DNA from 3 places in the Pseudomonas sp. D4-21 genome. Region 1 is predicted to be linked to each of the others. Evidence: riboswitches for the same ligand, from Rfam matches in the RefSeq annotation. Region 1 holds a riboswitch; each other region holds the start of a gene.
The links. Region 1 has a riboswitch for cobalamin ahead of J3Q04_RS15260 (CbtB domain-containing protein). Riboswitches for the same ligand answer to the same signal wherever they lie in the genome.

Region 1 (6,967 bases):
TCACTTCCCACTTGGAGGAGTCGATCATGATCGGCACCCGGGAAATGTCCGGTTCGCCAGCGATCAGATTGAGGAAGGTCACCATGGCCTTCTTCGAATCGAGCATGCCCTCGTCCATGTTGATGTCGATCACCTGGGCGCCGGCCTCGACTTGTTGCAAGGCCACTTCCAAGGCTTCGGTGTAGTTGTCCTCGCGGATCAGCCGGGCGAACTTGGCGGAACCGGTGATGTTGGTCCGCTCGCCGACGTTGACGAACAAGGAGCTGCGATCGATGGTGAACGGTTCCAGCCCCGACAGGCGGCACGCCCGGGGAATCTCCGGAATCTGCCGCGGCGCATAACCGGCCACGGCCTTGGCGATCGCTTCGATGTGCGCCGGAGTAGTGCCGCAGCAGCCGCCGACGATGTTAAGGAAGCCACTCTGGGCAAACTCTTCGATGACTTTGGCGGTGTCCACCGGCAGTTCATCGTATTCGCCGAATTCGTTGGGCAGGCCGGCGTTCGGGTGGGCCGATACGTGGGTGCTGGCCTTGTTCGACAGCTCTTCCAGGTAGGGACGCAATTCGCTGGCGCCGAGGGCGCAGTTCAGGCCGACCGAGATCGGCTTGGCGTGGGCTACCGAGTTCCAGAAGGCTTCGGTGGTCTGGCCGGAGAGGGTGCGGCCGGAGGCGTCGGTGATGGTGCCGGAGATCATGATCGGCAGTTCGACGCCCAGTTCTTCGTAGACACCTTGCACGGCAAAAATCGCGGCCTTGGCGTTCAGCGTGTCAAAAATGGTTTCGATCAGGATCAGGTCGGCGCCGCCTTCGATCAGGCCCTTGGTGGCTTCGGTGTAGTTCTCCACCAGTTCGTCGAAGGTCACGTTGCGGTAGCCGGGGTTGTTCACGTCCGGCGACAGCGAGCAGGTACGGCTGGTCGGGCCGAGCACGCCGGCGACGAAGCGCGGCTTGTCCGGGGTTTCCAGGGTCTTGGCGTCGGCGACCTGGCGGGCCAGGCGCGCGCCTTCCAGGTTCAATTCATAGGCCAGGCCCTGCATGCCATAGTCCGCCTGGGACACCTGGGTGGCGTTGAAGGTGTTGGTCTCGAGGATGTCGGCGCCGGCATCCAGGTAGGCTTTTTCAATCGAGCCGATCACGTCGGGGCGGGTCAGTACGAGCAAGTCGTTGTTGCCCTTGACGTCGCTTGGCCAGTCGGCGAAACGCTTGCCCCGGTAGTCCTGTTCTTCCAGTTTGTAGCTCTGGATCATCGTGCCCATGCCGCCATCGAGGATCAGGATACGTTCCTTGAGGGCTTGCTGGAGAAGATGGAGGCGAGCGCTGCGATCGGACATAGGACTACCTGGAAAAAAAGACCATTACGAAAGCCGGGATCATAGCAAACCTGTGCGGTATTTGATCATGCTGGGCTTTTGCATGAATATCGCTCATGTTTGCAAGGTGATGCCTGCCCGGTAGAATCGTCGGAGAATTCTTAGGGACCGAGACATGCCGTACCGCTTGTTATCCGGCAGTCTGTTGCTGCTGTTGTCCTTTACCGCAGCCGCCGGAAGTCCCGCTCCCGCGATTTCCTATACCCGCGACATCCAGCCGATCTTCACCGAAAAATGCGTGGCCTGCCACGCCTGCCATGACTCTGCCTGCCAGTTGAACCTGGGCAGCGATCCGGGCGTGCTCAGCAGCTATCCGAATTTCATCTTCAACATCCCCGCCGGGCAGGTGCCGGCATTTGTCGACGCCATGGAAACCGACCCCATGGAAGCAGGGTGCTGGACATGAATCGCTACCAGAATCTCTGATCGAGGCGCCTGGCGATGTGCCTTCACATCGTCGGGTTCTTTCCTGACAAAAATACTAGGACTTTGTCCGGCGCGATGATTGGCGTAAACTGCCGGCAAGCCTGCGAGGAGTTTCCATGACCGCCATTACCATTACCGATGCCGCCCACGATTACCTGGCCGACCTGCTGTCCAAGCAGAACACCCCGGGTATCGGGATCCGCATCTTCATCACCCAGCCCGGCACCCAGTACGCAGAGACGTGCATTGCCTACTGCAAGCCGGGAGAAGAAAAACCTGAAGACACCGCGCTGGGGCTCAAAAGCTTCACCGCGTACATCGATTCGTTCAGCGAAGCTTTCCTGGACGATGCGGTGGTCGACTACGCCACTGACCGAATGGGCGGCCAGCTGACCATCAAGGCACCGAACGCGAAAGTGCCGATGGTCAACGCCGACAGCCCGGTCAACGAGCGCATCAATTACTACCTGCAAACCGAAATCAACCCGGGGCTGGCCAGCCACGGCGGCCAGGTATCGTTGATCGACGTGGTGGAAGACGGCATCGCCGTGCTCCAGTTCGGCGGCGGCTGCCAGGGCTGCGGCCAGGCCGACGTCACCTTGAAGGAAGGCATCGAGCGCACGTTGCTCGAGCGCATCCCGGAACTCAAGGGCGTACGCGACGTGACCGACCACACGCAGAAAGAAAACGCCTACTACTGATAGGTGTTCGCTGCGCGCAGAACACTGTGGCGAGGGAGCTTGCTCCCGCTCGATTGCGAAGCAATCGCAAGGCAACCGGCGCGTTCTCCGTGATGGGTGCGTGGGTTACCCAGGGACCGCTTCGCGGTCCAGCGGGAGCAAGCTCCCTCGCCACAACAGCTTCGGTGATCGGCGCGTAACCTGTGGGCACCTGCCGAACCCTGTGGGAGCGAGCTTGCTCGCGATAGCGGTGGGTCAGCTTGCGATGATGTTGAATGTGCCTTTGTCATCGCGATCAAGCACGCTCCCACAAGGGACCGTGATGAGTCAGGGTCGGTAGAGATGCGCATGTCCAGCGCGGTACAGCGATGATTCGCTGAATACATCATTGCCCAACACCCGTCCCACCAGAATCAACGCCGTACGCCGATAGCCCTTGGCCCGTACCTTTTCGGCAACATCCTCCAGCGTCCCCACCACCCAATCCTGATCGGGCCACGTCGCCCGGTGAATTACCGCAATCGGACAATCGCCGCCGTAGTGGGGCAGCAGCTCATCGATGATTTTTTCCAGATGGTTGACGCCCAAGTGAATCGCCATGGTGGCGCCGTGTTGCGCCAGGCTGACCAGCTCTTCTCCCGTGGGCATGGCGGTTTTGTCCGCGTAGCGGGTCAGGATCACGCTTTGGGATATGTCTGGCAGCGTCAGCTCGGCACCGAGCAGAGCGGCGCAGGCTGAAGTGGCGGTCACGCCCGGGATGATTTCGAAAGGAATGTCCAGCTCCCGCAGGTAGCGGATCTGCTCGCCGATCGCGCCGTAAAGGCTTGGGTCGCCGGAGTGCACTCGCGCTACATCCTGACCGTTGAGGTGTGCCGACTTTATCAGATCGATGATCTGTTCCAGGTGCAGCTCGGCGCTGTTGACCACTTGTTCGGCGCGGTGGCCTTCCAGCACGGCCGTTGGCACCAGGGAGCCGGCGTAGATGATCACGGCGCAGTTGCGAATCAGCCGCTGGCCCTTGACGGTGATCAGCTCCGGATCGCCAGGGCCGGCGCCGATGAAGTAAACGGTCATGACCGGTTCCTATGCAAAGATGAGGGCGTGCATGAGCAATGCTCATGATTCGGCGAGCGATTATCGAGTGTTACAAAGCCATCGCCAATGCCAATGTCGCCTGCGGGCCTTTCTGGCGGGTAACTCGCAATCTTGCGGGCGAAACACCCAGTTGATCGGCCAGGGCGAGGGCGGCGCTTTCGGCGACGCCATGGCAACCCATATGCTCGAAAGCGATGGCTGAGCGATGGCTGAGCTGTGCTTGATAACCCGCCAGTTGTTCAGCGCTGAAACACGTCAGCGGCAGCGATAATTGCGCTGCCAACTCCAGCAGCCCCGGCTCGTCACGCTTGCGGTCAATGCTCGCCAATGCCCTTATTTCGTCGAGCGCGATACCGTGGGCCAGCAGCGCCTGCTCAAGCAATGCCCGCAACGTGCTGGCCGGGCAACCGCGCTGGCAGCCGAGGCCGACCACCAGGATCGGCCCGCCACTCATGCTTGGTCGTGAGCCTGTGCACCACGGCGGAACAGCCAGGCGCTGATCAGGCCCAAGGCCAGCCAAAACGCAACATTGGTCAATTGCGAAGCGAGCTTGAACTCACTTTCCAGCGCCTCGGGCGCGAGCATGGAATGCACGTCCGGCTGCGGGGCGCCAATGACGTGAGGAATCAGCAAGGTCGCAAGGCCCAACACTTTCAACAGCCAATGCCGACCGAACGCAATCAGGGCGATGCCCACCGCCGTGCACGCAGCGGTGCCGATCCACCACATCTGCCGTTGGGCCAGATCCGCCGCAGCAGTGCCCGGCAGTTCCGGGGGCAAGCCCAGCGTCGGCGCCAGGACGAAGGTGGCATGGCCGGCCAGGCCCCAGAGCAAACCCTGGGATGTGCGCGTCGGTTCACGCAAGGGGTACAGGCCCGCGAGCATCAGCGCAAAACCCACCGCGACCACCAGGTTGCCGCCGGTGGTGGAGAGCACGCGTTGCCAGCCGTCCTCCGGCTCCCAGGCTTGCGCGTCATGGCTGTGTGCAACCCCAGCGGCGTGTTCATGGACCTCGGCGGCCGGGGCCTTTTCGTAGGTCTCGGCTTGCTGGATCAGCGGCGATACCCAAAAACTTTGTAGAAGAGTCAGCAGCAGGGCGGCCAACAATCCACTGAAACCGGCGGTTTGCGCGATACGCTTGATCATGGTGTCGGCGCTCAATGGCACGGGAACGCGGCGCTGTGCCGTGTGTCGTGGGCTGCGTTGTGCACCGCTTCGATGTGGGAGAAACCGGCGAAATACACCAGGCCCGCGCCGAGAATCGAGGCAAGGACCGCGGCGCTCAAGCGCTGGCTCAGGGTGACGGTGCTACTGTTCGTGCGGGCGGTGCTGCTGATGGTCGACATGGCGCTTCCCTCTGGTGTCAGCGGGCGGACCGAGCGCAATGAAAACCCAGGCGAAGACTCGCCGGGATTCGAACAGCGCCCGCCCACCGCGGGTTTGTTGAAAAGAAGTCATGGGCCGGTCTCCGGGCTCACGAGGGGCAGGGCCTGAGCCTTGCCTGAAAGCGTCCCCTTCCCATGCGCATGCACAGTGGTTTCGACGCTTCACTCGCTTACCGTTGCGGGGGCAGCACCGGACTGACGTGGCCTTGAAGTAAAGCACACGATTCACCGGTTTCCCGTTTCACCCTGTGAAGGGCACCCAAACTGGCGTACAGCAGACCATGGGCGAGGGCCGGGCGTCAATGCGCAAGGCCATCCAAACGGTGGCGCGCTTCGGGATTTGAGATAGGGTTGAGCTCAATACCGCGACTCACAAGGAAATGACATGCGCTTTTCAGCCCTGACCCAACGCATCACTGGCGACGGCGCTGCCGCCTGGGCCATTCATGACCGGGCACTGGCCATGCGCGAGGAGGGCAGGGACGTGCTGTTGCTCTCGGTGGGCGATCCGGATTTCGACACACCGCCCGCCATTGTCGAGGCCGCCGTCGCCAGCCTGCGTGCCGGCGATACCCACTATTCGGACACCAGCGGCTTGTACAGCCTGCGCGCCAGCATCGCCCGGCGGCACCAACAACGCTGCGGCCAACCAGTGGGCGCGGGCCACGTTACGGTGCTGCCCGGCGCGCAATGCGGCGTCTAGTCGCGCAATGCCTGCTCGACCCTGGCGATGAAGTGATCGTCGCCGAACCGATGTACGTCACCTACGAAGCGGTATTCGGTGCCTGCGCAGCGAAAGTGGTGCCGGTGGCGGTGACGCCGGAGAACGGCTTCCGAGTCCAGCCGGCCGACGTCGCCCGGCTGATCACCCCGCGCACCCGTGCGATGCTGATCAACAGCCCCAACAACCCCTCCGGCGCCAGCCTGCCGCTGTGCACCTGGCAAGCCCTGGCGCAACTGTGCATCGAACACGATCTGTGGCTGATCAGCGATGAGGTCTACAGCGACCTGCTCTACGAAGGCGAGCACATCAGCCCGGCCGGCCTGCCGGGCATGGCCGAGCGCACAGTCACCATCAACAGCCTGTCCAAATCCCATGCCATGACCGGTTGGCGCATCGGCTGGGCCATTGGCCCCGAACCTCTCGCTGAACACCTTTCCAATCTGTCGCTGTGCATGCTGTTTGGTTTGCCGGATTTCGTCCAGTGCGGTGCCCTGGTTGCCCTTGAACGGGATCTGCCGGAAGTGGCGCAGATGCGCGCGGAGTATCGCCAACGTCGGGACTTGGTATGCGCGGCGCTTGAGGGCTGTCCAGGGCTCAAACCTGTACGACCCGATGGCGGCATGTTCGTAATGGTCGATGTGCGTGAGACGGGGCTGGATGCCCAAACGTTTGCCGAGCGGCTGCTGGACGGGTATGGCGTGTCGGTGTTGGCGGGGGAGGCGTTTGGGCCGAGTGCGGCGGGGCATATTCGGATTGGGTTAGTGATAGGTCGGATGGAACTGGCGAAGGCGTGCCAGCGAATTGCCCACTGTGCTGTGGAACAACTTAGAGAAGCCCAAGGCGTACCCGCCGAGACGCCGGCCCGATGAACGGTAGGTTGACCTGTCAGATATGACAGTAGGCAAACATATATACCCGGCGCTTAATTGAATCGTGGACTTCGTTAGGCAATGTGCGCCCGCAGCGCACTTATCCGGAGCACGATACAAATGGCACAGCCGAACGGTCAAATCACAGCTGTACCTTTGCGCATAGATGGCGTGAGTGAACTGGACCCGGAAGGCCGTATTCCGTTAGAACAACTGACTAACGGAACGACCGGAAGAATAACGCGCTGGACCGATTTTCCGGGGCAGCCCGGAATATATACGGAGCTTACGGTTTATTGGAAGCAGCCAATAAATCCACCAACAGAAACGGTAATTTTTAACAACAGATACTATCAGGTAGATGATCGACCGGAGTTTACATTTCCAATAACGCCTCAAATGATGAGCGTCGACGGTAC
Region 2 (6,967 bases), 1.9 Mb from region 1:
CAGAAACCGCCACGGCTGCATCAGCCCGACGCTAGGCGCCTGGTGCGCGGCTTCGAGCAGCCGGCGCAGCAATTGCGGCTCGACGCTGCCGCCGATGAAATGACGCATGTCTCGGCGTTCGGCGATGGCGCGGTAGACGGCCTCGCGTTCGGCCTGGGAAAAAGTGCTGTCTGTCATGGCCGATTCGCGAGCAGGCTCGCTCCCACACTGGCAGGCGTCGTACTGGAGATCACACCATCCCCTGTGAGAGCGAGCCTGTTCGCGAAGGCTGCTTCTCGGTCCGGCGCAAACAAAGCGGCAGTCGCCCTCGGATTGGACGGAAAATAAAAATGCACGTACGAAGCCGTCATCCGCCCTTGTCGGAAAACCGCCTCCGCCCCTCGCCCGCCATTGGGGCTATGCCCACGGGCAATCGGCTCAAGCGTGGTGCTGGTCAAGGAATGATGATAGGTATGCCCGCGCAGGTTGCCTTCCGGCAGATCCACCGATTGCAGCGCGAGGGCCGCCAAGCGTTTTTGCATCTGCGCATCGCCGCTCAACATACCCACCAGTTCGGCGCGCGTGCCGTCGACGTCGGTGAGTGAATCGAGCAGATACAGCATGCCGCCGCATTCGGCGAGCAAGGGTTTATCGGATGCATGGTGGGCACGGATCGCCGCCAGCATGGGCGCGTTTTGCGCCAGGGCAACGTGGTGCAGCTCGGGATATCCACCGGGTAGATAGAGGCTGTCCGCCTCGGGCAATTGGGTGTCGTGGATCGGCGAAAAGAAACTCAACTGCGCGCCCATGGCTTGCAGCAGATCGAGGCTGGCGCCATAGGTAAAGGCAAATGCCTCGTCACGGGCCACGGCAATGCGGACGCCGTCGAGCCACCGCTCAACGGCCGTCAGTTCCGGCGCCGCGAACTCCACCGAAGGCGGCAATGCTACTTCACAACTGCCCGCCAGCGCCTCGGCGGCGGCATCGAGACGCACGTCCAGGTCATTCAATTCGCTGGCCTGCACCAGACCAAGATGGCGGCTCGGCAGCTCGATGCCGGTTTCCCGCGAAAGCGCGCCGTACCAGCGCAAGCCTTCGGTCAGGCTCCCTTCGAGCAATTGCGCGTGGCGCAAGGTGCCGACCCGATTGGCCAAGACCCCAGCGAAGGGCAAATCCGGCTGATACCGTGCCAGGCCCAAGGCCAAGGCACCGAATGTCTGGGCCATGGCCGTGCCATCGATAACCGCCAGCACCGGCACGCCGAAATGCCGGGCCAGGTCGGCGCTAGACGGTGTGCCGTCGAACAGCCCCATCACGCCTTCAATCAAAATCAGGTCCGCTTCTGCGGCGGCTTCCCACAACAACCGGCGACTTTCCTGCTCTCCGACCATCCACATGTCCAACTGATAGACCGGCGCGCCACTGGCTCGCTCAAGGATCATTGGATCGAGGAAGTCGGGACCACACTTGAACACGCGCACCTTGCGCCCCTGGTTGCGGTGCAACCGGGCCAGAGCCGCGGTGACGGTGGTCTTGCCCTGGCCTGAAGCCGGGGCGGCAATCAAGACCGCCGGGCAATGGCGGCTGGCGGTCGACACTCGGCTCACAGTTCGACGCCTTTCTGCGCCTTTATCCCGGCCTGGAAAGCGTGCTTGATCATGCCCATTTCGGTCACGGTGTCGGCCAGCTCGATCATCTCGGGCTTGGCGCCGCGGCCTGTCACGATCACATGTTGCATGGGCGGACGAGCCTGCAGATCACTCAAGACCTGATCCAGGTCGAGGTAACCGTGCTTGAGGGCGATGTTCAGTTCGTCGAGCACCACCAGCCCAATGGACGGGTCGCTGAGCAACTCACGGGACACCGCCCACGCGGCTTCGGCGGCGGCAATGTCGCGCTGGCGATCCTGGGTTTCCCAGGTAAAGCCCTCTCCCATGACATGGAAGCGCACCTGCTCCGGGAAGCGGCGGAAAAACAGCTCCTCGCCGGTGCTGTTGCGACCCTTGATGAATTGCACCACGCCACATTGCATGCCGTGCCCCATGGCCCGGGCCAGCATGCCGAACGCAGAACTGCTCTTGCCCTTGCCGTTGCCGGTCAGCACCAGCAGAAGGCCGCACTCGTTGGGCGAATTGGCGATGCGCTCGTCAATCACGGCTTTCTTGCGCAGCATGCGCGCCAGGTGGCGTTCGTCGCGATCGGGCGTGTCGGTCATGGGGGAGCTCTCCGTTGGGACTGGATAACGGCGGGCGGGCATAAAAAAGGACGGCAACGAGCCTGGCATCGCCCACCGTGATGCCGTTGGATGAATCAGGCCGGTCTCCGGGCTCATGAGCGGCGTAACGCCTGGCTGTGCGCCTTCCCATGTCATGCGACACAGTGGCCTATACGCAGCCTTGACTCATCTACCGTTGCGGGGGCAGCGCCGGGTTTGTGTGCACGCACCGGCTTCCCTGTTTCACCCTATCGGCCATTGCCATAGAGCACCTGAAACAAGCCGCGAAGGTTAGAGGGTTGGGGGTTGAGCGTCAATTAAAGCCGCGATGGGCAGCGCAATGGATATTGGCCGGGATCAATAAGCTGACGTCAATCTTGTGTGATCCTGCGGCAAGTGATATCAAAGAGACACTACGACCCGATATCACAAGAACAAGAGGGCAAATGCGATGCAAGGCATGATCATCAGCAATCCGAAACTGGAATTCCTGCGCCCGGTGCTGGAACGCTGGTTCGATTGTATCGACCGCTACAACGCCGTGCGCGGCGATAACGACACACCCTATTGGCACAATGAAAAAGCCAATCTCGGTCTGCTGTCGGCCGCAGCCTGGATGGCGGAGATGGTCACGCTGCAGGACGCAGCGACTCGCAAGCAGAATGAAGAAGGCGAACGTAATGTCAGCGCCGATCTGTTGATTGCCAGCAGCGATGAACGCGCCTACATCCAGAGCACGCAGCGCTGGCCGAAGGTCAACAACCTGAACCTGACCCAACCGTTGCTGGAAGCCACCAGCGACGCCAAGCGGATCAGCTACGCCAGCGACCTGAAACTGGGTTGCCTGTTCATCGCCCCGCAAAAAGCCCAGCAAAGCGCGACGCCAGAAGAGTTGCAGGACATGATCGATGACCTGCAAAAGGAAAACACCTGCGCCGTGGCCTGGTACTTCCCTTATGCCTACCGCAAGTTGCGCAACGAGGCCGGACACTATCACCCAGGGGTCGCGGTGCTGTTCAAGCAGGCTCATGGTTGATTGTGGCAGCGAGCCTGCTCGCTAGACGGGGGAGCAACCCGCATTTCACTGCCAGGTTGACCTGCTTTCGCGAGCAGGCTCGCTCCCTCAGGAAATTCGTTTGCCAGGCGGGTCGACCCACCGTTGAACCATCCCACGTCTACGCTTCTCTATGAGTAATCACATGCACTCATAGGGAAGTCCGCATGCTCAAGCCAAATCACCTGTTGATCGCCGCCCTTGCTACAGGGCTTGTCGCTTGCGGCGAGTCGTCGACATTGCAGGTTTCCGACGGCATCGGCCCGTCACCGAAACTGCCCGAGCCGAACAAGACCCTGATGCCCACGGTGAACATCGCTGAAGCCATCGGATGGCCGGACGGCGCCAAGCCAACCCCGGCCCCAGGCCTGAAGGTGGTTGCCTTTGCCGAAGGCCTGGATCATCCGCGCTGGCTTTACGTGCTACCCAACGGCGATGTGCTGGTGGCCGAAACCAACGCTCCCCCCAAGCCCGACGATACCCAAGGCATTCGTGGCTGGGTCATGAAGAAAGTCATGGACCGCGCCGGCGCTGGCGTCCCCAGCCCCAATCGCATCACCCTGCTGCGGGACGCCAATCACGACGGCGTCGCCGAAACCCGGACGATTTTCCTGGAAAACCTCAATTCCCCGTTCGGCATGACGCTTGTGGGCAATGACCTCTATGTGGCCGACACCGACCGGTTGATCCGTTTCCCTTACAAGGAAGGCGATACGCAAATAAAGGCGCAACCCACCAAGGTTGTCGATTTGCCCGGCGGCCCCCTCAACCACCACTGGACCAAGAACGTCATTGCCAGCCGGGACGGTAGCAAGTTGTACGTCACGACCGGCTCCAACAGCAACGTCGCGGAAAATGGCATGGACGCGGAAGAAGGCCGCGCGGCCATCTGGGAGGTGGATCGGGCCACCGGCAGTCACCGCATCTTCGCCTCAGGGCTGCGCAACCCCAACGGCCTGGCCTGGGAGCCTCGCAGCGGCGCCCTGTGGACGGCGGTCAACGAACGGGATGAGATCGGCAGCGACTTGGTGCCGGACTACATCACCTCGGTGAAGGACGGCGGCTTTTATGGCTGGCCGTACAGCTACTACGGGCAGAACATCGACGTGCGCGTCGAGCCGCAAAATCCCGAACTTGTGGCCAAGGCCATTGCTCCCGACTATGCCGTCGGCCCTCATACGGCTTCATTGGGCCTGACCTTCGCCGAAGGCAGCACATTGCCCGCGCCGTTTACAGAAGGCGCCTTCATCGGGCAACACGGCTCCTGGAACCGCAAGCCCCACAGTGGTTACAAAGTAATCTTCGTCCCGTTCAATGCCGGCAAACCCGTGGGCCAGCCCGTGGACGTGCTGACCGGTTTCCTCAACGCAGACGAAAAAGCCCAGGGGCGGCCGGTGGGCGTGGTGATCGATAAACAAGGTGGGTTGTTGGTGGCTGATGACGTAGGGAACAAGATCTGGCGGGTATCGAAAAATTAACGCTCAAACCGATCCCCGTGGCGAGGGAGCAAGCTACCTCGCCACAAGAGCGATCCAGCGTCGCAAAAAATCAATCGTCAGGGTCAGGGATTACGCGCCAGATGTTCCGGTTGCAACACCCGCTTGGCACCGAGGTAGGCCTTCTGCCAATAGGCCTTGGACAGACTGTCGAGCTTGACCGTGCCGCCGGTGGCCGGTGCGTGGACGAAACGTCCCTCCCCTACATAAATCCCGGCATGGCTGACCTGGGATCCACCATTGGTGGCGAAGAACACCAGGTCGCCCGTCTGCAACGCATCTTTGCCGACCTCTGGCGCGTGCATGCTGATCATTTCGCGGGTGGAACGCGGCAAAGAGATCCCGGCAGCGTCACGGTACACATAGCCGATCAAACCGCTGCAATCGAAACCTGAGTCCGGCGTGTTGCCACCCCAACGATAGGGCGTCCCCACCAAGCCCAGCGCACGGAAAAGCACGTCTTCAGCGGCGGGAGAAAAAGTCTGGGAGGGTGCGAATACCACTGGAGCCCGCACCGGCGCGGGCGGTGGGGTGCGACTGGCGCAGGCGCTTAGCAGCGCGGCAAGAACAATCAGAACGAGGCGGGCCGACGTCGACATATGCGGAACAATCCTGATCTGGATGCGGCTTTTCTGCCGTGGAGATGGAAACAAATCCGCCCGCGTAGTACGCAGGCGGATTGCCATCAATCAATGATCTAGGATTCTAGCGGCTATGGGACAAACTTCAAGTAAGACTTTAAGTTTGCCCTACAAACTGTGCGCTTACTTGCGAGCCGTGACCACGGTCGGTGCCATGGCAAGGGCACGCTTGGCTTCGATGAAGGTCTTGCTCCAGTAGCTGTCGCCCAGGCTGTCGATTCGCACCCCACCGCTGCGGCGGCTGCTGGAGTGGATGAACTGGTTGTCGCCCAGGTAGATACCGGCGTGACTGACCCGACCGCGACGACCATTGGTGCTGAAAAACAACAGGTCGCCAGGCTCAAGCTGGTTGCGAGCAACCAGCGGGGCATTTACGTTGATCATTTCGCGGGTGGAACGGGGCAGGTTCATGCCCGCCTCTTCACGAAACAGGTAACCGATGAAGCCACTGCAATCGAAGCCGGCCTCGGAGGTACCGCCAAAACGGTAACGAGTGCCAATCAAGGACATGCCGCGTTCCAGGATGCTGTCCGCCAGCACCGGAAGCTGATAAGGCTTGCTGCCGGCGAAGTCTGCCAGCTCTTTATCGGAGGCCACTTCTTCCTGGAACGCAACGGAGGAAGATTGGGCAGTTACAGAACTCTTGACTTGGGGTTGCTGCGCTTGCTGGGACACTGGAGAGTGGGCAGCGCAACCGAACAACAGGGTAACGAGTGCGAGAGGCACGAGGGGTGCGAAGCGACTGAGCATGGGCACGACCGTGGCTGAAGTAGTAAAGATGGCGAGACTATGCCTTCTATCAACCTCATTTGCAAATTCAATCGATGCAAATGTGACTTCTCGGTTTTGCGTTTACATCTAAGCGCTTAAGCCCATTTTGAACATCACGTGGCCTGCCGTTCAGCAGGACCGCGGGTTTTGTCGCATTCAGAGCAGGCCATCAGCCACTACGAATAGTGGTTCTACCATCCCAAGGTTTCTTTCAAAAAAGGAATAGTCAGCTTGCGCTGGGCCTGGAGCGATGCCTGGTCGAGGCGTTCGAGCAACTCGAACAACGCGCTCATGCTGCGCGTGCCGCGGGTGAGGATGAAATGACCAACCTCGTCGGTCAGGTGCAGGCCACGTCGCGAAGCACGCAGTTGCAATGCCCGTAGCTTGTCCTCATCGGAAAGCGCACGCATCTGGAAAATCAGCGCCAGGGTCAGGCGCGATTTCAGGTCCGCCAGCTTCACCGGCAATTCCCGTGGCGAGGTCGATGCGGCGATCAACAGGCGTCGGCCGCTGTCGCGCAGTCGGTTGAACAAATGAAACAGCGCCTCTTCCCAGTCCGCCTTGCCGGCCACGGCCTGCAGGTCATCCAGGCAGACCAGTTCGTACTGCTCGAGGTTGTCGAGGATTTCAACGCCGCGATCCATCAGTTCCGCCAACGGCAGGTAGACGGCCGGCTCGCCTAGCTGCTCGAACCGCAAGCAGGCGGCCTGCAAAAGGTGCGTGCGCCCTACTCCGTCCTTGCCCCATAGGTAGATCAGGCTTTCGGTCCAGCCAGCGTCGGCTTCGCAAAGCCGCTCGACATAGCCGAGTG
Region 3 (6,967 bases), 110 kb from region 1:
CAGCAATGGCGCCGTCAGCGTTGCGATGACTTGCTGGCATTGCTGCTAGGCGATGCCGGTGATTCGCCAAGGTTGCTCGATGAAGCGCAGCAGATGGGCCTCAAGCCGCAGCTGTCGCGCGTACCGTATCTGTTCGAATTGGGCTTGGAGCATGGCCCTGGTCAAACCGTCGAATCGCTGAGCGCCTGGCTGATGTCGCGCTACCCGGACAGCTGGTGCCTGACGTCGTCCAAATCCTCCTTGCTCTGGTGCCGGCCGGTCACGGCCTCGGTGGAGAACGAGCGGCTGCTGGGCAAGCTCGATGGCCTGGGCTGGAGCATCCTGCGAGTTGCTGTGGGCGGTCAGGCCGAGGGGCTGGCGGGGCTGCGCCGTTGCTACCGGCGGGTGGCGGATCTGCTGGCGTATGGGCGCGATGTCCTGCCGCAGTCGCGCTTGCTGCTGCTCAATCGCTATCGGCTGCCGGTGATGCTCTGGCGGCATCGCAGCGATGATGCCCTCGACGAACTGCTCAGCCCGTTGCGCAAAGTGATCGCCAAGGACAGCAACGGCCAATTGCTCGCTACCTTGCGAAGCTGGTGCGAACACGACGGCCAGAGCCAGGCCTGCGCCGACGCCCTGGGCATCCACCGCAACAGCCTGCGCTATCGCATGGAACGCATCGCCGAACTCAGCGGCGTCGACCCGCTCAGGCTGGATGGGATGCTGGCGTTGTACCTGGGGGTTCAACTGTTGCCACATAATCAAAATTTTCCGGAGTGACCCCCTTCGCGAGCAGGCTCGCTCCCACCATTGATCTCCAGTGATTACAGAATATGCGACCACAGCAGTTCCCATGTGGAAGCGAGCCTGCTCGCGAAGAGGCCAGCAATGCCAACCCATCCTTTGTGAATTTGACCAATAATGCCCAAGGTCTTTTGTGCGGCGGACCGGCGTCAGAATCGCGGTCAGCTGGCAGCATGCTGTACATCGGAACCGGAGAACAAAAATGAAAATAGTCATCGCCCCCGACTCGTTCAAGGACAGCCTCAGCGCCCAGGCCGTGGCGGACGCCATCGCAGGAGGGCTGGCCGAGGTCTGGCCGGACGCGCAGCTGATCAAGTGCCCAATGGCCGATGGCGGCGAGGGAACGGTGGAGGCGGTGCTCGCGGCCTGCGATGGCCAATGGCGCGAGGCGCGGGTCCGTGGCCCGCTGGGCGCCGCTGTCCAAGCCCGCTGGGGCTGGTTGCCCGACAGCCGCACGGCGATCATCGAGATGGCCGAGGCCAGCGGCCTGCAACTGGTGCCGCCGGGACAGCGCGACGCTTGTTCCAGCAGCACCTATGGCACTGGCGAACTGATCCGCGCCGCTTTGGATGAAGGGGCGAGCCGAGTCATCCTGGCGATCGGTGGCAGCGCCACCAACGACGGCGGCGCCGGGGCGATGCAGGCACTGGGCGTGGCGTTGCTGGACGACCAGGGCCAAGCCCTGCCCCCCGGCGGCCTGGCCTTGGGCAAACTGGCGCGTATCGACCTTGGCGACCTGGACCCGCGCCTGGCCGGCGTGTGCTTCGAGATTGCCGCCGATGTCGACAACCCCCTTTGCGGTGCCCATGGCGCTTCAGCCGTGTTCGGCCCGCAGAAAGGCGCCTCCGCCGAGCAGGTGCAACAACTGGACCGGGCGCTGGGGCACTTTGCTGAACATTGTGCCCAGGTGTTGAACCGCGACGTTCGCGACGAACCCGGCAGCGGTGCCGCTGGCGGCCTGGGGTTTGCCGCCAAGGCGTTCCTCCAGGCGCAGTTTCGTACCGGCGTGGAAGTCGTCGCGCAATTGACCGGCCTGGCCGCTGCGATCGACGGCGCCGACCTGGTGATCACCGGCGAAGGCCGTTTCGACGCCCAGACCCTGCGTGGCAAGACGCCGTTTGGCGTAGCCCGTATCGCCCAGCGGCGCGGCGTACCGGTGGTGGTCATCGCCGGCACGCTGGGGGAGGGCTACGAAGCGCTTTATGAGCACGGCATCGATGCCGCGTTTGCCCTGGCGAATGGGCCGATGACGCTACAAGAAGCTTGCGCCGATGCGCCACGCCTGCTGGCCGAGCGGGCCCAGGACATCGCCCGGCTCTGGCGAGTGGCGGCGCGCTGACTTGCCCTTGGGGCAGTCGCCAGGACGCATCAGTCGTCGGAGATTGCCTTGGGACATTGACCCGCCCGCACACCCTGCGTAGCCTTGCGCCTTCGAGGTTCTTCGGCACGCGCCGAAGCTAGGGTCTGTATGAAATGTTCGCGTACAGAGCCTGAGAAGGGAACGCGGTCCAAGCCGCGGCTGCCCCCGCAACTGTGAACGGTGCTGTTTCTGCAAGGCCACTGTGCTAGCCCTATACAACGGGCACACGGGAAGGCGCAGCAAAATGTCAGTCCCGGCTTTGAAAAAAGCCGATTTGGCCCGCCGTCAGCCAGGAGACCTGCCTCGACAACAGATTCTCACTACAACCGGGCGGGGTGATCCGGTGGCGAAATCTTCCGCGCGCGCCTGTGCCAGTGGTTGTCGTCCCGTTTGCCCGCCACCTTGCCAAAGGGCATCCGATGAAAACACTGGCCAAACTCCCCGTCACCATCGTCACCGGTTTCCTCGGGTCGGGTAAGACCACCTTGCTGCGGCACATGCTCGACAACGCCCAAGGCCGACGTATCGCGGTCATCGTCAATGAGTTCGGCGAACTGGGCATTGACGGGGAGATCCTCAAGCAGTGCTCCATCGGTTGCACCGAAGAAGAAGCCAACGGCCGCGTCTATGAACTGGCCAACGGCTGCCTGTGCTGCACCGTGCAGGAAGAGTTCTTTCCGGTGATGCGTGAGTTGGTGGCGCGTCGCGGCGACCTCGACCACATCCTCATCGAAACCTCCGGCCTGGCCTTGCCCAAGCCGCTGGTCCAGGCCTTCCAGTGGCCGGAAATCCGCAGCGCCTGCACCGTCGATGCGGTCATCACCGTGGTCGATAGCCCGGCCGTGGCCGCGGGCACCTTCGCCGCGTTCCCGGTCAAGGTCGATGCCCAGCGCAAGCTGGACCCGAACCTGGACCATGAATCACCCCTGCACGAGCTGTTCGCCGATCAACTGGCGAGCGCCGACCTGGTGATCCTCAACAAAGCCGACCTGATCAACCCCGAGGACCTGGCCAAAGTCCGCCTGGAAGTCGCCGAAGAGCTGCCGCCAGCGGTCAAGGTCATCGAAGCCAGCAACGGTCGCCTGCCGCTGGACGTGTTGATCGGCCTGGGCGCGGGCTCCGAGGAACACATCGACAGCCGCCACAGCCATCACGACCACCACCATGACGGCGATGACGACGACCACGATCACGATGCCTTCGATTCGATTTCCATCGAACTGCCCCAAGCTGACGAAAGCCTGCTGCTGGACGCGCTGACGCAACTGGTAATTCAGCATGACGTGTTGCGGGTCAAGGGCTTCGCGGCCATCCCGAACAAGCCGATGCGCCTGTTGATCCAAGGTGTGGGCACGCGCTTCGACAAGCACTTCGACCGCCAGTGGGGCGCCGATGAAGCGCGCGTCACACGTCTGGTGCTGATCGGCCAGGCCCTGGACGCCGGGCTGCTCGAAGCGCAGTTGCGCGCCGCCCTCAGCGTCTAAACCATGCACCTGCTCAGGACCCAGCCCGGTGGTTTCGTGTCGGATGACAACATCGCCGACCTCGGGCAAACCCCCGCCGAGCTGGTGATCCTGTGCAGCGGCGATTCCAGCCTGGCGCTGCTGGCAGAAGCGGCGCGGCAGTTGCCGGACGATTTTCCGCAGTTTCGCCTCGCCAACCCGATGCACGTGCAGAACCACGCCTCGGTGGATCTGTACGTTGAAGATGTATTGCGCCACGCCAAGGTCGTCCTGCTGTCGTTGCACGGTGGCATCGGCTATTGGCGCTACGGCATCGAGCGCCTGGTGGAACTGGCCGGGCGCGGGGTGAAATTGATCCTGGTGCCGGGGGACGACCGTCCGGACCCGGAGCTCAGCGATCTGAGCAACGTGTCCGCCGAGCACCGCGATCGGCTCTGGCAGTTTCTTCGTCAAGGCGGATTGGAAAACGCCCTTAACCTGTTCCGTCACCTGGGCAGCCAATGGTTTGGCCGCGATTATCCGTGGGGCGAGCCCCAGCCCCTGGCGCGCACGGCGATCTATCACCCGGAAAAAACCAACGCGACCCTGAATGATTGGCAAGCGGACTGGCGGGCAGGCGATCCCGTAGCGGCGCTGTTGTTTTATCGCTCCCACCTGCAAGCCGCGAACACCGCGTTCATCGACGTGTTCTGCCAGCGGCTGCAAGCGGCGGGGCTCAACCCTTTGCCGATCGCCGTGGCGAGCCTCAAGGAACCCGGTTGTCTGGCACAGGTGGAAGACTGGCTGGACGAAGTGGCAACGGGGGTTATTCTCAACACCACCGGTTTTGCACAATCGAGTCCGGAAGCGCCGCACCTGCGGCCGTTTCGCCGCGATATCCCGGTGATCCAGGCGATCTGCGCCCAGGACAACGAACCCGGCTGGCGCGCCAGCGAACAAGGCCTGGGCCCACGAGACCTGGCGATGCACATCGCCTTGCCGGAACTGGACGGGCGAATCATCAGCCGGCCCATCAGTTTCAAGGACCTGGCCTGGCGCAGCGAGCGCAGCCAGAGCGATGTAGTCTGCTACCGGGCGGTACCCGAACGCATGGATTTTGTCGCTGGAATGGCCCGCCGCTGGACCACCCTGGCGCGCCTGCCCAACGGCGAAAAGCGCGTGGCGCTGATCCTGGCCAACTACCCGACCCGGGACGGACGCATCGGCAACGGCGTCGGCCTGGACACGCCAGCGGCGGCGCTGAATATTCTGCGGGCGATGCAGGCCGAGGGTTATCCGCTGACCACCGAGCTGCCGGCCAGCGGCACCGCGCTGATCCGGCAGTTGCTCGGCGGCGTCACCAACGACCTGGACAGCCTCGACCTGCAGCCTTGTCATCAGAGCCTGGCCGTCGACGCGTACCGGGCCCTGTTCGACGCGCTGCCCGAGGCCAATCGCCAAGCGGTGCTGGACCGTTGGGGCGCACCCGAGCAGGACCCGATGTTCCGTGACGGACGCTTGATGATCGCCGGCCTGCGCCTGGGCCTGACGTTCGTCGGCATTCAGCCGGCGCGGGGGTATCAGGTCGATCCGAGCGCGGTGTACCACGACCCGGACCTGGTGCCGCCCCATGGCTACCTCGCGTTCTATTTCTGGTTGCGCCACACCTACGGCGCTCACGCCGTGATCCACGTCGGCAAGCACGGTAACCTCGAATGGCTGCCGGGCAAGGGCGTCGGGCTGTCGGAAAACTGCTGGCCGGACGCGCTGCTTGGGCCGCTGCCAAACATCTATCCGTTCATCGTCAACGACCCGGGCGAGGGCGCTCAGGCCAAGCGGCGTACCCAGGCGGTGATCATCGACCACCTGATGCCACCGCTGACCCGCGCCGAAACCTACGGGCCGCTGCGCAACCTGGAGCTGCTGGCTGACGAATACTACGAGGCGCAATTGCTCGATCCGCGCCGCGCCAGGGAATTGCAACGGGACATCCTGGCCCTGGTGCGCGAGACGCATATCGACCGCGAGCTGCAACTCGACGCCGGCCTCGACAGCGACGCCGACGCGGCGATCTGGCTGCCGCGCCTGGACACCTACCTGTGCGACCTGAAGGAATCGCAGATTCGCGATGGCCTGCATATTTTTGGCGAGTCGCCGAGCGGACGGCTGCGCATCGACACCTTGCTGGCATTGCTGCGCATTCCCCGTGGCGACGGCAAGGGCGCCCAGTCGAGCCTGCTGCGGGCCCTGGCCAAGGCGTTCGGGTTGGGCTTCGATCCGCTCGATTGCACCTTGGCCGAGCCTTGGGCCGGCGAGCGTCCCGAGGCTTTGCGCGACGTCAGCGATGAGCCCTGGCGCACCGTCGGCGACAGCCGTGAGCGTCTGGAGCTGTTCGCGGCGCGACTGATCGAGCAAGCCTTGGCCGGCGATATCGCGCAGCTCGACGCGCCGGGGTGGGAGACGGTGCACGGCATCATCGACCACCTGCGTGCCGTCGTCGCGCCACGCCTGGATGCCTGTGGCTCGGCGGAAATGGGCGGCTTGCTCGACGCATTGGGCGGGCGTTTCGTACCGGCCGGCCCCAGTGGCGCGCCGAGTCGCGGACGATTGGATGTGCTGCCCACCGGGCGCAACTTCTTCTCCGTCGACGTGCGCAACTTGCCCTCCACCACGGCGTGGCGCATCGGTTTTCAGTCGGCGAGCCTGATTCTGGAGCGGCACCTGCAAGACCACGGCGATCACCTGCGCCAGCTCGGCCTGTCGGTGTGGGGCACCGCCACCATGCGCACCGGCGGCGACGACATTGCCCAGGCCATGGCGCTGATGGGCGTGCGTCCGGTGTGGGCCACGGGCAGCCAGCGGGTCGACGATTTCGAGATCCTGCCGTTGAGCCTGCTGGACCGGCCTCGGGTGGATGTGACGTTGCGGGTGTCCGGGTTCTTCCGGGACGCCTTCGCCAATCTGATCCGCTTGTTCGATGCGGCGGTGCAAGCCGTAGCGGCCCTGGATGAACCCGATGACATGAACCCGCTGGCGGCCAAAGTGCGTGCCGAGCGCGAAGCCTTGCTGCAATCGGGCTTGCCCATGGAAGACGCGGCGCGCCAGGCCGGCTGGCGGATTTTCGGCGCCAAGCCCGGCGCCTATGGGGCGGGCGTACAAGGGGCCATCGACGGTCGGCTCTGGCAGAGTCGCGAAGACCTCGCCGAGGTGTACCTCAACTGGGGCGGTTATGCATATGGTGCGGGCGACGAAGGCACCGCCGCGCGGGCGCAATTTTCCCGGCGCCTGAGCCAGGTGCAAGCGGTGTTGCAGAACCAGGACAACCGTGAGCACGACCTGCTCGATTCCAACGATTACTACCAATTCCAGGGCGGCATGCTCG

Region 2: it holds a riboswitch for cobalamin, as region 1 does, so the genes downstream of both, cobO (cob(I)yrinic acid a,c-diamide adenosyltransferase) here and J3Q04_RS15260 (CbtB domain-containing protein) in region 1, are expected to answer to the same signal.
Region 3: it holds a riboswitch for cobalamin, as region 1 does, so the genes downstream of both, cobW (cobalamin biosynthesis protein CobW) here and J3Q04_RS15260 (CbtB domain-containing protein) in region 1, are expected to answer to the same signal.

What each region holds. Positions count from the first base shown of each region.
Region 1 covers NZ_CP071664.1:3,428,276-3,435,242, reverse strand. The annotation lists gene metH (methionine synthase) at 1-1,330, opposite strand, end outside; partial or broken gene J3Q04_RS15285 (hypothetical protein) at 1,485-1,667, shown strand; gene nfuA (Fe-S biogenesis protein NfuA) at 1,912-2,496, shown strand; gene cobM (precorrin-4 C(11)-methyltransferase) at 2,803-3,549, opposite strand; gene J3Q04_RS15270 (cobalamin biosynthesis protein) at 3,620-4,024, opposite strand; gene J3Q04_RS15265 (CbtA family protein) at 4,021-4,716, opposite strand; gene J3Q04_RS15260 (CbtB domain-containing protein) at 4,728-4,916, opposite strand; cobalamin riboswitch at 5,013-5,233, opposite strand; partial or broken gene J3Q04_RS15255 (pyridoxal phosphate-dependent aminotransferase) at 5,341-6,548, shown strand; gene J3Q04_RS15250 (hypothetical protein) at 6,669-6,967, shown strand, end outside.
Region 2 covers NZ_CP071664.1:1,532,613-1,539,579, reverse strand. The annotation lists gene bluB (5,6-dimethylbenzimidazole synthase) at 1-177, opposite strand, end outside; gene J3Q04_RS06875 (cobyrinate a,c-diamide synthase) at 174-1,586, opposite strand; gene cobO (cob(I)yrinic acid a,c-diamide adenosyltransferase) at 1,583-2,194, opposite strand; cobalamin riboswitch at 2,276-2,485, opposite strand; gene J3Q04_RS06865 (hypothetical protein) at 2,646-3,230, shown strand; gene J3Q04_RS06860 (PQQ-dependent sugar dehydrogenase) at 3,416-4,726, shown strand; gene J3Q04_RS06855 (C40 family peptidase) at 4,810-5,343, opposite strand; gene J3Q04_RS06850 (C40 family peptidase) at 5,509-6,135, opposite strand; gene hda (DnaA regulatory inactivator Hda) at 6,348-6,967, opposite strand, start outside.
Region 3 covers NZ_CP071664.1:3,313,741-3,320,707, reverse strand. The annotation lists gene J3Q04_RS14725 (sugar diacid recognition domain-containing protein) at 1-759, shown strand, start outside; gene J3Q04_RS14720 (glycerate kinase) at 986-2,122, shown strand; cobalamin riboswitch at 2,227-2,463, shown strand; gene cobW (cobalamin biosynthesis protein CobW) at 2,563-3,627, shown strand; gene cobN (cobaltochelatase subunit CobN) at 3,631-6,967, shown strand, end outside.